Regions from separate parts of the Clostridium algidicarnis genome, predicted to be linked through region 3. Evidence: riboswitches for the same ligand, from Rfam matches in the RefSeq annotation. Region 3 holds a riboswitch; each other region holds the start of a gene.

Region 1 (3,288 bases), 270 kb from region 3:
GACTATGTAAAGGAACTTAATGCTGATGCTCCTACAAAGCCAGTAGAACCTAAGCCTTCTGAAAAACCAGTGGAAAAGCCTAGTGAAACAGCTTCTTCTAAGGGTGAGGTTATTAATGTAAGTAGTAATTTAAGAATGAGATCTTCTGCTAGTACTTCAGCTTCTGTTGTTGGATATTTAAATAGTGGAAAAAAATTTGATATTAAAGGTAAGACTTCCGATTGGTATCTTATTGAGTTTAATGGCAAAACTGGGTATGTTCATAAAGACTATGTAAAAGAACTTAATGCTGATGCTCCTACAAAGCCGGTAGAACCTAAGCCTTCTGAAAAACCAGTAGAAAGTCCTAGTGAAACAGCTTCTTCTAAGGGTGAGGTTATTAATGTAAGTAGTAATTTAAGAATGAGATCTTCTGCTAGTACTTCAGCTTCTGTTGTTGGATATTTAAATAGTGGAGAAAAATTTGATATTAAAGGTAAGACTTCCGATTGGTATCTTATTGAGTTTAATGGCAAAACTGGGTATGTTCATAAGGATTATGTAAAGGAACTTAATGCTGATGCTCCTACAAAGCCAGTAGAACCTAAGCCTTCTGAAAAACCAGTAGAAAAGCCTAGTGAAACAGCTTCTTCTAAGGGTGAGGTTATTAATGTAAGTAGTAATTTAAGAATGAGATCTTCTGCTAGTACTTCAGCTTCTGTTGTTGGATATTTAAATAGTGGAGAAAAATTTGATATTAAAGGTAAGACTTCCGATTGGTATCTTATTGAGTTTAATGGCAAAACTGGGTATGTTCATAAGGATTATGTAAAGGAACTTAATGCTGATGCTCCTACAAAGCCAGTAGAACCTAAGCCTTCTGAAAAACCAGTAGAAAAGCCTAGTGAAACAGCTTCTTCTAAGGGTGAGGTTATTAATGTAAGCAGTAATTTAAGAATGAGACAAGAACCTAACACTAGTTCAGCTATAGTTTCTTACTTAATAGGTGGACAAAAGTTTAATATAAATAGTAAATCCGGCGACTGGTACTTTATTGAATGTGATAATAAGGTTGGTTATATTCATAAGGACTATGCTAAGGTTTTAGGAAGTGAAGTTCCAGATGTTACTCCTACAAAACCCACAACACCAGCAATTCCTGGTGAAAAGTTAGAAAACCTAGGTATGGGTATGATTTATAATGTTAGTACTAATTTAAGACTGAGAAGTAAGCCAAGCACCTCAGATGATAGTCAAGTTCTAGCTTATATATTACCAGGAGAAACTTGTAATATTATAGGTACTGCAGGAGAATGGTACAAAGTCACATATGCCGGTAAAACTGGTTATGTAAATAAAGATTATGTGAAAAAAGTAAATAGTACTGAAGTAAAAGATCCTGCTGGCCATGCAAATGTCTATAACATTGCCCTTAACGCAATGAAAGCTCAAATTGGAAGTCCTTATGTGTGGGGAGGCTCTGGTGAATTTTTAACAACAGCTTCACTAAATTCACTAATACTAAGATTTCCAGATGATGCTAGGAGAGGCAAATACGATATACCAGGTAAATACATAGATGCTGGTTATAGAGCATTTGACTGTTCTGGACTTATGCAATGGGGATTTAGACAAGCAGGTGTAAGTATAGGTAGAACCACTTGGGACCAAGTAACTAATGGAGTAGAAGTATCCAAAGCCAACGTAAAGCCCGGAGATATGCTATTCTTTAGCAACCTTAATCATGTAGGCATGTACATAGGCGACGGAAAATGGATAGAGTCACCAAACACAAGAAACTTTATTAGAATCGCAGACGTGCCTTGGTACAAAATTGGTAGAATAAGAAGAGTAATCTAATTGTGAAAATATGGGTGCACCTCTGGGGTGCATCCAAAAAGTGGATGCACCCCAGAGGTGCACCCATTAAATGGTAATGCGTCTTGATTAAAATTTGACTATATACAATCTCTATAGTATTATTACATTGTAAAATAGAATATAATTTATAATAGTCCAAGGGGGCCGGTGTTGCTGGCTGAGATTAAGAACTTGATTCTTAGACCTTTCTAACCTGATCTGGTTAATGCCAGCGTAGGGAGAGGCTTTGTATTTACTTAAAGTATTTGCTGTTACTTAGCAATATTTAGAAATATCAGTGCCGATCTCTTAGAGGTTGGCACTTTTTTGTTTCTAAAATATGCACTTAGGAGGAGATAAAATGAGATTTACAGAAAATCTTTATGAAAACGTTGAGGAAATTTGGACATCCTATTATAGCCACCCTTTTATAAAAGGTATAGGTGATGGAACCTTAGATTTAGATAAATTCAAATTTTATATGATTCAAGATTATCTTTACCTTTTAGATTATGCAAAGATTTACGCTTTAGGTGTAGTTAAGGCAGATACTGAAGAGGTAATGCAAGGATTCTCTAGCATGGTAGATAATATATTAAATGGAGAGATGAGCATACACAGGTCTTATATGAAAAGACTTGGCATAACAAAAGAAGAAATTAGAAACACAAAGCAGTCCTTAACTAATCTTTCCTACACTCATTACATGCTATCAGTTTCACACGTAGGAAGTTTAGCCGAGCTTTCCACCTCTCTTTTATCTTGTATGTGGAGTTATCTTGAAATAGGTAAACACTTAAGCAAAATTCCTGGAGCCACAGAAAATGAATTTTACGGTGAATGGGTAAGAGGCTATATTTCAAAAGAATACGAAGAAGCTACTCAGTGGATTATAGATTTAGTGGACAGCCTCTCAAAAGATATGAACGCTAAAGACCTAAATAAATTAACTGAAATATTCATAACCACAAGTAAGTATGAATATATGTTTTGGGACATGTCATACAACAAAGAATCCTAACCCAATAAATGGATGCACCTCTGAGGTGCAGGTAAAAACTGGCTGCACCTCAGAGGTGGAGGTAAGAGGTGGAGGTAATAAATGTAAGGAGATGTAGTTTTATATGCTTGATTTTTGTAACGTAAGCTTTAAGTACGAAAACCAATCTGATCTTATTATTGAAGATTTAAGTTTTAAGATAAATAGTGGTGATTTTGTTAGCATTGTTGGTGCTAGTGGCTGTGGAAAAAGCACTATCTTTAGATTAATCTCTAAATTAGAAAAACCTCTAAAGGGCAGTGTTTTTATTAATGGAGAAAATATTAATACTATGGATGGTTACATTGGTTACATGCCTCAAAAGGACTCTTTACTTCCTTGGAGGACTATCTTAGAAAATGCTGCTTTGCCTTTAGAAATAAACAAACAGAATAAAGGTAAGGCTGAGG
Region 2 (3,288 bases), 560 kb from region 3:
GGAATTCTAATTCTATGCCATTCTTTTTTGCCTCTTGAAGGGTCCAGTAAGGATTTCTAAGTAGTTCTCTTCCCAAAGCTACCATGTCAGCTCTTTCATTTTGGAGTATTTCTTCAACCATATCAATCTTCTCTATAAGTCCAACTGCAATTGTTGGTATTTTGCAGTTGTTCTTTATCTCTTCTGCAAATTTCACTTGGTATCCAGGGTAAGTTTTTATTCTTGTGTTTACTACAGCCCCTGAACTTACATGAATTATATCTACCTTATCTTTTATAAGATTAACTATTTTTATCATTTCATCTATATCTATTCCGCCCTCTGCATAATCAGATGCTGAAACTCTAAGGCCTATAGGTTTACTTGAAGGCCATACTTCTTTTATTTCATCTAATATTTCATTTAAAAATCTAACTCTGTTTTCAGTACTCCCTCCATACTCATCTTCTCTTTTATTAGCTAATGGTGATAAAAATTCATTTATTAAGTATCCATGTGCTCCGTGAATTTCTATCATATCAAATTCAGCTTTATCTGCTCTAGAAGCAGCATCTTTAAATCCTTTAATTATTTCTTTTATTTCGTCTTTTGATAAGGCTTTTGGTTGTCTATATTTTTCACTAAAGGAAATATCACTAGGTGCTACTATAAAGTCAGCTTTTGCTTCACATTTTCTTCCTGCATGAGCTAGCTGTATAGCCACCTTTGAACCATTATCTTTTACTGACATTGCGATGGTTTTAAGTCCCTCTATATGACTATCATCCCATATGCCAAGGTCATTATCTGATATTCTTCCATTAGGTGCAATTGCTGTGGCTTCTAAAATTATAAGTCCAGCTCCTCCGATAGCTCTTTCTGTATAGTGTACAAAATGAAACATCTTAGCCATACCGTTTTCATCTGCACTATACATACACATAGGTGGTAAGACTATCCTATTTTTAAATTCTATATCCTTTAATTTGTAACTCTCAAAGGTCTTCACTTATATCACCTCTATCTATATATTTTTGAAAACTAATTGTTATTGTAATTTTACTCTAAAACAGTTATAAGGTAAAGTATCTATCTATCTTTCTTGGTACATATTTTAACTTTCTTTAATATTCTCCATATTCTGTCTCATTTTTAAGTATATTTATCCCATAACCACCACCTTTATTTATTAAAATTAGCCCTATATTTCACTTTTGTGAAATCTTTTTGCTTGTCTTACCTAAATCTAAAACCTTTAGCATTGCATAAGCTATACCACTACCACCTATGGTGCTTATTAAAAATGAAACTACGTAAAATAATGCTGCCACATCCTTACCTAATATAAACTTTGCTATAGGAAAAACCATAATCCCCCCTAGTATGCCTGTACCAAATACCTCACCTAAAATAGCCATTTCTTTTTTTGAAGTAATTCTAAATAACAATCCTGCAATCAATGCCCCTATCATACTACCTGGAAATGCCAACAAAGATCCTATGCCTAGAACATTTCTAAGTAGTGATATTGAGAAGGCTATTCCAACAGAATACACAGGACCTAAACTAATAGCTGAAATTATATTTATGGTATGTTGAACTGGAAAACATTTTGAAGCGCCTACTGGAATGTATATAATTTGGCTTCCTAGCACTCCAATTGCTACAAACATAGCTGAAATTGTCATGTTTTTAATTTTCATTTATGTCCCCCTCTTCCCTTTATTAAAATATAATAAAGCACAGACCAGTACGGCCTGTGCTATATATCTTGCAATATTACTATAGTACACTTCCTACGCTGGCATTATCCAGTTCAGGTTTTGGGTCTAAGAATAGTCATTCTTACTCTCAGCCAGTGATTATCTAGCTCCCCTGTGTTATATTATTCTATTAAAAAAACTTACCCTTTTATCTAATCACTTGATTAGACTATTCATATATATGTTATATATTTCATCATAGCCTACCTTTTCTGGATGATTTTTTAACTTAGCTTCATTACTACACATTATTTTTGCATATACCTGTATCTCTTTTTCAGTTATATCTAAGGTAGTATCCATTAATTTAGATATTATGCTACTAAGCTCTTCTATGTCTTTTAAATTTAAAAAACTTAAAACCTTATTTACTCTAGTTTTATCTTTAAAAACATTTAAGTATTCTCCATACAATAAAGCATTTGCTTTTCCATGAGGTACATTTTTAAAATATGTCAGTGGATAGCCCATGCCATGTGGTAATGAAGTACCTGTTTGAGCTATTACCATTCCTCCAAGTGTAGATGCTAGCATAAGATTTTCCCTAGTAGAGTAATCTATATTATTTTCTAATATATCTTTTAAACACCTGCCAAAAAGACGCAATCCCGATTCTGCCATGGTATCCGTAAGTTCGCTTGCATTATTATTTAAATAACCTTCTGCTAGATGCGTAAATGCATCTATGGCAGTGCTTACTGTTACATCACACCCTATATTCATGGTATAAGAAGGATCTAAAAATGCTACATTTGGAAAAACACTTTGACCTAAATTCTTTTTTGTTTGATTATTATGATCAGTAACTATAGCATACTGTGTGACTTCAGATCCAGTGCCTGAGGTTGTGGCAATAGCAATTATAGGTAAACTTTTTAAATCTTTTGTTTCATTTATATTATCCTTATTTATGTTAGGGTTATTTATAAAAATTCCAATAGCTTTAGCAGCATCTAGTGGGGATCCCCCTCCAATACCTATTATAAAATCTACTTTTTCATTTTTACCTATTACTGAAGCCTTTTCAACAGTTTCTAATGAAGGATTCTCTTCTACTTCATCAAATATTATATGTTCTATGTTGTTATATTCTAAAGCTTCTATCATATTATCTAAAGATCCATTAACTTTTGATGAACTTTTACCTGTAATAATATAAGCTTTCTTTCCAAAATCTTTGAGTATATTCTTATTTTTAAGTACTACATCTTTCCCAAAATATATTTTAGTAGGCATAAAATAATTGAATAACATGATTATTCCACCTTTCAAAATTTTATCCGATGGCTACCATCCGTAACACCCCTATCCTCTTCAAGGTGGGGGTTGACGGCTGCTACGCCCCTAGGATAAGTTCTTCTAAGACTTTGATGGATAGATGTATTCCTTATAAGCAAACTCCACCTATGTCTAAGAATCACTTGATCTTTCTAAATTCCAAGAAGCATTGTTGCTGTAGCAAAGTATAATATTAAAACTAAGGCATCGACAATAGTTGTTATAAGCGGACTTGCCATTATAGCTGGATCCACTTTAAGCTTCTTTG
Region 3 (3,288 bases):
AAGAGCAAGCTACCTTGGTGATAGAAGCCTTGGACATAAAGATCCTGGTGCTGTATCTAGTGCCCTTATATTTGAAACAATCTATGACTTTGTTAAATCAAAAGGCTAAAATTAATATAATATATCTTACTTTTCAGGTAGTAGGTAATTTACAAAGGAGGTGCTAAACTTGGTAGGACTAGTTATAATATCTCACAGTAATGAGATTGCAGAAGGTACTAAAAAGTTAGCCCATGAAATGGCAAGTGAAGTACCAATAGCAGCTGCAGGTGGTACTGAAGATGGCCGAATAGGATCAGATATAAATAAGATTTTAGATGCTATAAATGAAGTATATTCTGATGAAGGTGTTTTAATTTTATTTGACCTTGGTAGTGCATTTATGAATGCAGAAATGGCTATTGAAATGCTAGATGATACTATGAAAGCTAATGTAGAAATACTAGATGTTGCTCTAGTTGAAGGAGCTATTACAGCTGCAGTAGAAAGTAGCATGGATAAAAATAGATCTGAAATAAAAGAAGCATTAAAAGGTTTATCTCTAGGTAAAATATCATAATTTTTTAAAATAGCCCTCTATTGAATTCAATAGAGGGCTATTTTTTTATATCTTTTATATCTTTTATATCTTTTATATCTTTTATATCTTTTATATAATAATAGTAATACTGAAAGACTAATATAATATCATGAATCCATAGGTTAGAGGTCCATAGACTTGTAACCTTTTTAATAAGCACCCTTTGAGATTTCAGTTCTTAGTCTCTTAGTTGGAAGAACAGCTAAAATTATCATAGCTATTATAGCTTCTGGTAATAAATAAGTTCCATTGTATAATATAGAATAAACTAAAGCATTTTGTTCTCCTGCATAGGAAGCGAAGAATATTACACCAGATGCAATGTGGCATAAAAATCTTAATGCTATAGCAACCAGTGCTCCAATAGATATATTATTCTTAAAATATCCTGCTACACCTAATACACCAAAGGCTAGTACATAATCAAGTAAAAGTTGCATTGGATGTACTACATAAGCACCTAGAAGCAAATCCATAACTCCAAATAACATTCCTGTAAGATAACCTACTCTAGGGCCATAAACATAGGCTATAAATATAATAGGTATCATGCTTCCAAGTGTAACTGATCCTCCCATTGGCATTTGCATTATTCTAAACATCTTAAGTACAATAGCAAGCGCTATGGCAATTCCTACATGAATTATAGTCCTTGTGGTAAGCTTTACCTTACTTATATATACAAAGACTATAGCTATTGCTAAAACTACTAGTAAAGTTAAGTATATCATAGGATTTGAGAAGACTTCCTTTAAAGACTCTCCAGCCTTTGGAGCTTTGAATTTAAAATTAAACCAATCCATTTATTAATCCCCCTTTAAATTTTTCAAAAAAAATAGACGCTGTAGAAAAACAGTGTCTTAATAACATTATCCGCTTTCCTACGCTGGAATTACCCAGTTCAGGTACAAGGGTCAGGAAAAAATTCCAATCTCAGCTTTAAAGCACCCCTAGCCTATATATTCTTTTGATTTCATTATACTATGTTTATCTTACTTATATCAATAGCTTATTTGAAGTTTAGGATAATTCTCACTTTAATTAATTATTTGTTCCACAAAAAAATAGAAGTTAGATATTATAATTCATAATGAATTAAAATCTAACTTCTATTTCTAATAAATGTTTCTTTCAATAGTACTCTCCTTAAACTGTATTTCCCTTGGTGTATCTAAGTTAGCCTAGTTTAAAAACTATTATAACTTACAAATATGCTAGGGTAAGCTAAATGTATACTTATCTATCTCTTAAATAATTGGTAAAATGGTCTTCACCTACTGCTAAAGGCAGCAACTCTCCAATTTTAAGAAAACTCGTTCTAATTTTTACGTATAAAAGATTAACTTTTAACTGAAAATTTTAGTTTAGTAGTTTAGTCTTAACTCTCTTGTGTACTCTCCCCACGCTTTCAATATTATTACTTCTAATTTGGGGGTACTACTTTCGTTGTTTAAAGATTTTGCTATATAATAAGAAATATTTCTTATGTTTATATTTTTATAATACTACTTTAAAATCCTATTGTCAATACTAATTATCCATTAATAATGTTAATACTTAATGGATAATTAGGAAATTTAACAATTACCTGCTATTATTTATGAAATATCCTGGCAATCTTTATTTATGAAATGCCCTGGTAGTTTTTATTTGTCAAATAAACCGCCTGTTTTCTTTGTACTTCTATTTGCTTTTCTGTATTCTCCTGTAGTCTTTTCAGCTCTTTGAGTTACGCCCTTTTTTAAGCCTTTTAATCTTTTTTCTTCAATAAGCCTTTTCATCATTTCAATATCTTTTTCTGACATATATAGTCCTCCGATTTAATTAAATATTTTTACTTCATTCTATATTATAGTTTATAATTAGCTTTATAGCTACAATATATATGTCCTATATGTCACATTGATTAATTTCTATAGAATAAGTTCCGCAACTCTCACAGACCATTATTATTACAATAAAGCTATTGTCTATCTTTCCAAGAGCTTTAAGTTCTGTAAAGGAAGTGTCTTCAAATTCTTTAGATATGTTGCTCATTACATATTCATTTTCTTTTGTGAATATAGTAAAGTGATATTCTAAAAAGTTAAAGTACCTTTTCTTTTCTTCTTTTCCAGCTAAACATATTTCGCAAGGAACACTATAATATTCTAGGTCAAAGTCCACCTCTTGGCTCTCATTTAAAAGAGTTAGAATATCTTCTATGTCTATTCCTGTAACTTCATTTTCTTCATCGTTTAATAGGTAATCAAATTTATCAAGAGATAATTCGTAGGTCTTACCATTAAAGTTAAATGTATAATTATTCATTTGAATCCTCCTATATTTCTTTTATTTTTTTAAGGTTTTTATAATTGTTTCGGCTTTATTAAGATCTTTTATGCTATCTATTTCAAACCAGGAATGAAGACTAGTTTTTTGTACCTTTACCTGTAGCTTAGATATTATCTTTGCTATAACATCATCCCAATAAACATTATCAAAATTTCCGGCTTTAATAACTGTTTCAAGCTCATCTTTTATGATCTTTCCGTCTCTTTTACTCCAGTAAGATATGCCTGACATAATATATCCAGATCCAGGTCCTACCTCAATACCACTAACATTACCCTCATCATCAAATTTAGGTATCCACTCTTTTTCAAAATTCTCTTTCATTCCTATAAAATAAGTGGAGGTATCTATTTTTGGTTCAAAGAAGTTCTCTA

Evidence for each region. Region 3 has a riboswitch for thiamine pyrophosphate ahead of thiT (energy-coupled thiamine transporter ThiT). Riboswitches for the same ligand answer to the same signal wherever they lie in the genome.
Region 1: another riboswitch for thiamine pyrophosphate. It lies ahead of tenA (thiaminase II); the one in region 3 lies ahead of thiT (energy-coupled thiamine transporter ThiT).
Region 2: another riboswitch for thiamine pyrophosphate. It lies ahead of thiW (energy coupling factor transporter S component ThiW); the one in region 3 lies ahead of thiT (energy-coupled thiamine transporter ThiT).

The regions. Positions count from the first base shown of each region.
Region 1 covers NZ_JNLN01000001.1:1,491,428-1,494,715, reverse strand. The annotation lists gene BV55_RS15110 (C40 family peptidase) at 1-1,839, shown strand, start outside; TPP riboswitch at 1,988-2,098, shown strand; gene tenA (thiaminase II) at 2,201-2,860, shown strand; gene BV55_RS0107320 (ABC transporter ATP-binding protein) at 2,964-3,288, shown strand, end outside.
Region 2 covers NZ_JNLN01000001.1:1,789,802-1,793,089, reverse strand. The annotation lists gene namA (NADPH dehydrogenase NamA) at 1-988, opposite strand, end outside; gene thiW (energy coupling factor transporter S component ThiW) at 1,188-1,682, opposite strand; TPP riboswitch at 1,756-1,866, opposite strand; gene BV55_RS0108615 (iron-containing alcohol dehydrogenase family protein) at 1,899-2,996, opposite strand; gene mgtE (magnesium transporter) at 3,173-3,288, opposite strand, start outside.
Region 3 covers NZ_JNLN01000001.1:1,225,561-1,228,848, reverse strand. The annotation lists gene dhaL (dihydroxyacetone kinase subunit DhaL) at 1-109, shown strand, start outside; gene dhaM (dihydroxyacetone kinase phosphoryl donor subunit DhaM) at 170-559, shown strand; gene thiT (energy-coupled thiamine transporter ThiT) at 730-1,383, opposite strand; TPP riboswitch at 1,442-1,542, opposite strand; gene BV55_RS15670 (hypothetical protein) at 2,227-2,385, opposite strand; gene BV55_RS0106115 (DUF3785 family protein) at 2,471-2,890, opposite strand; gene BV55_RS0106110 (CTP--phosphocholine cytidylyltransferase) at 2,912-3,288, opposite strand, start outside.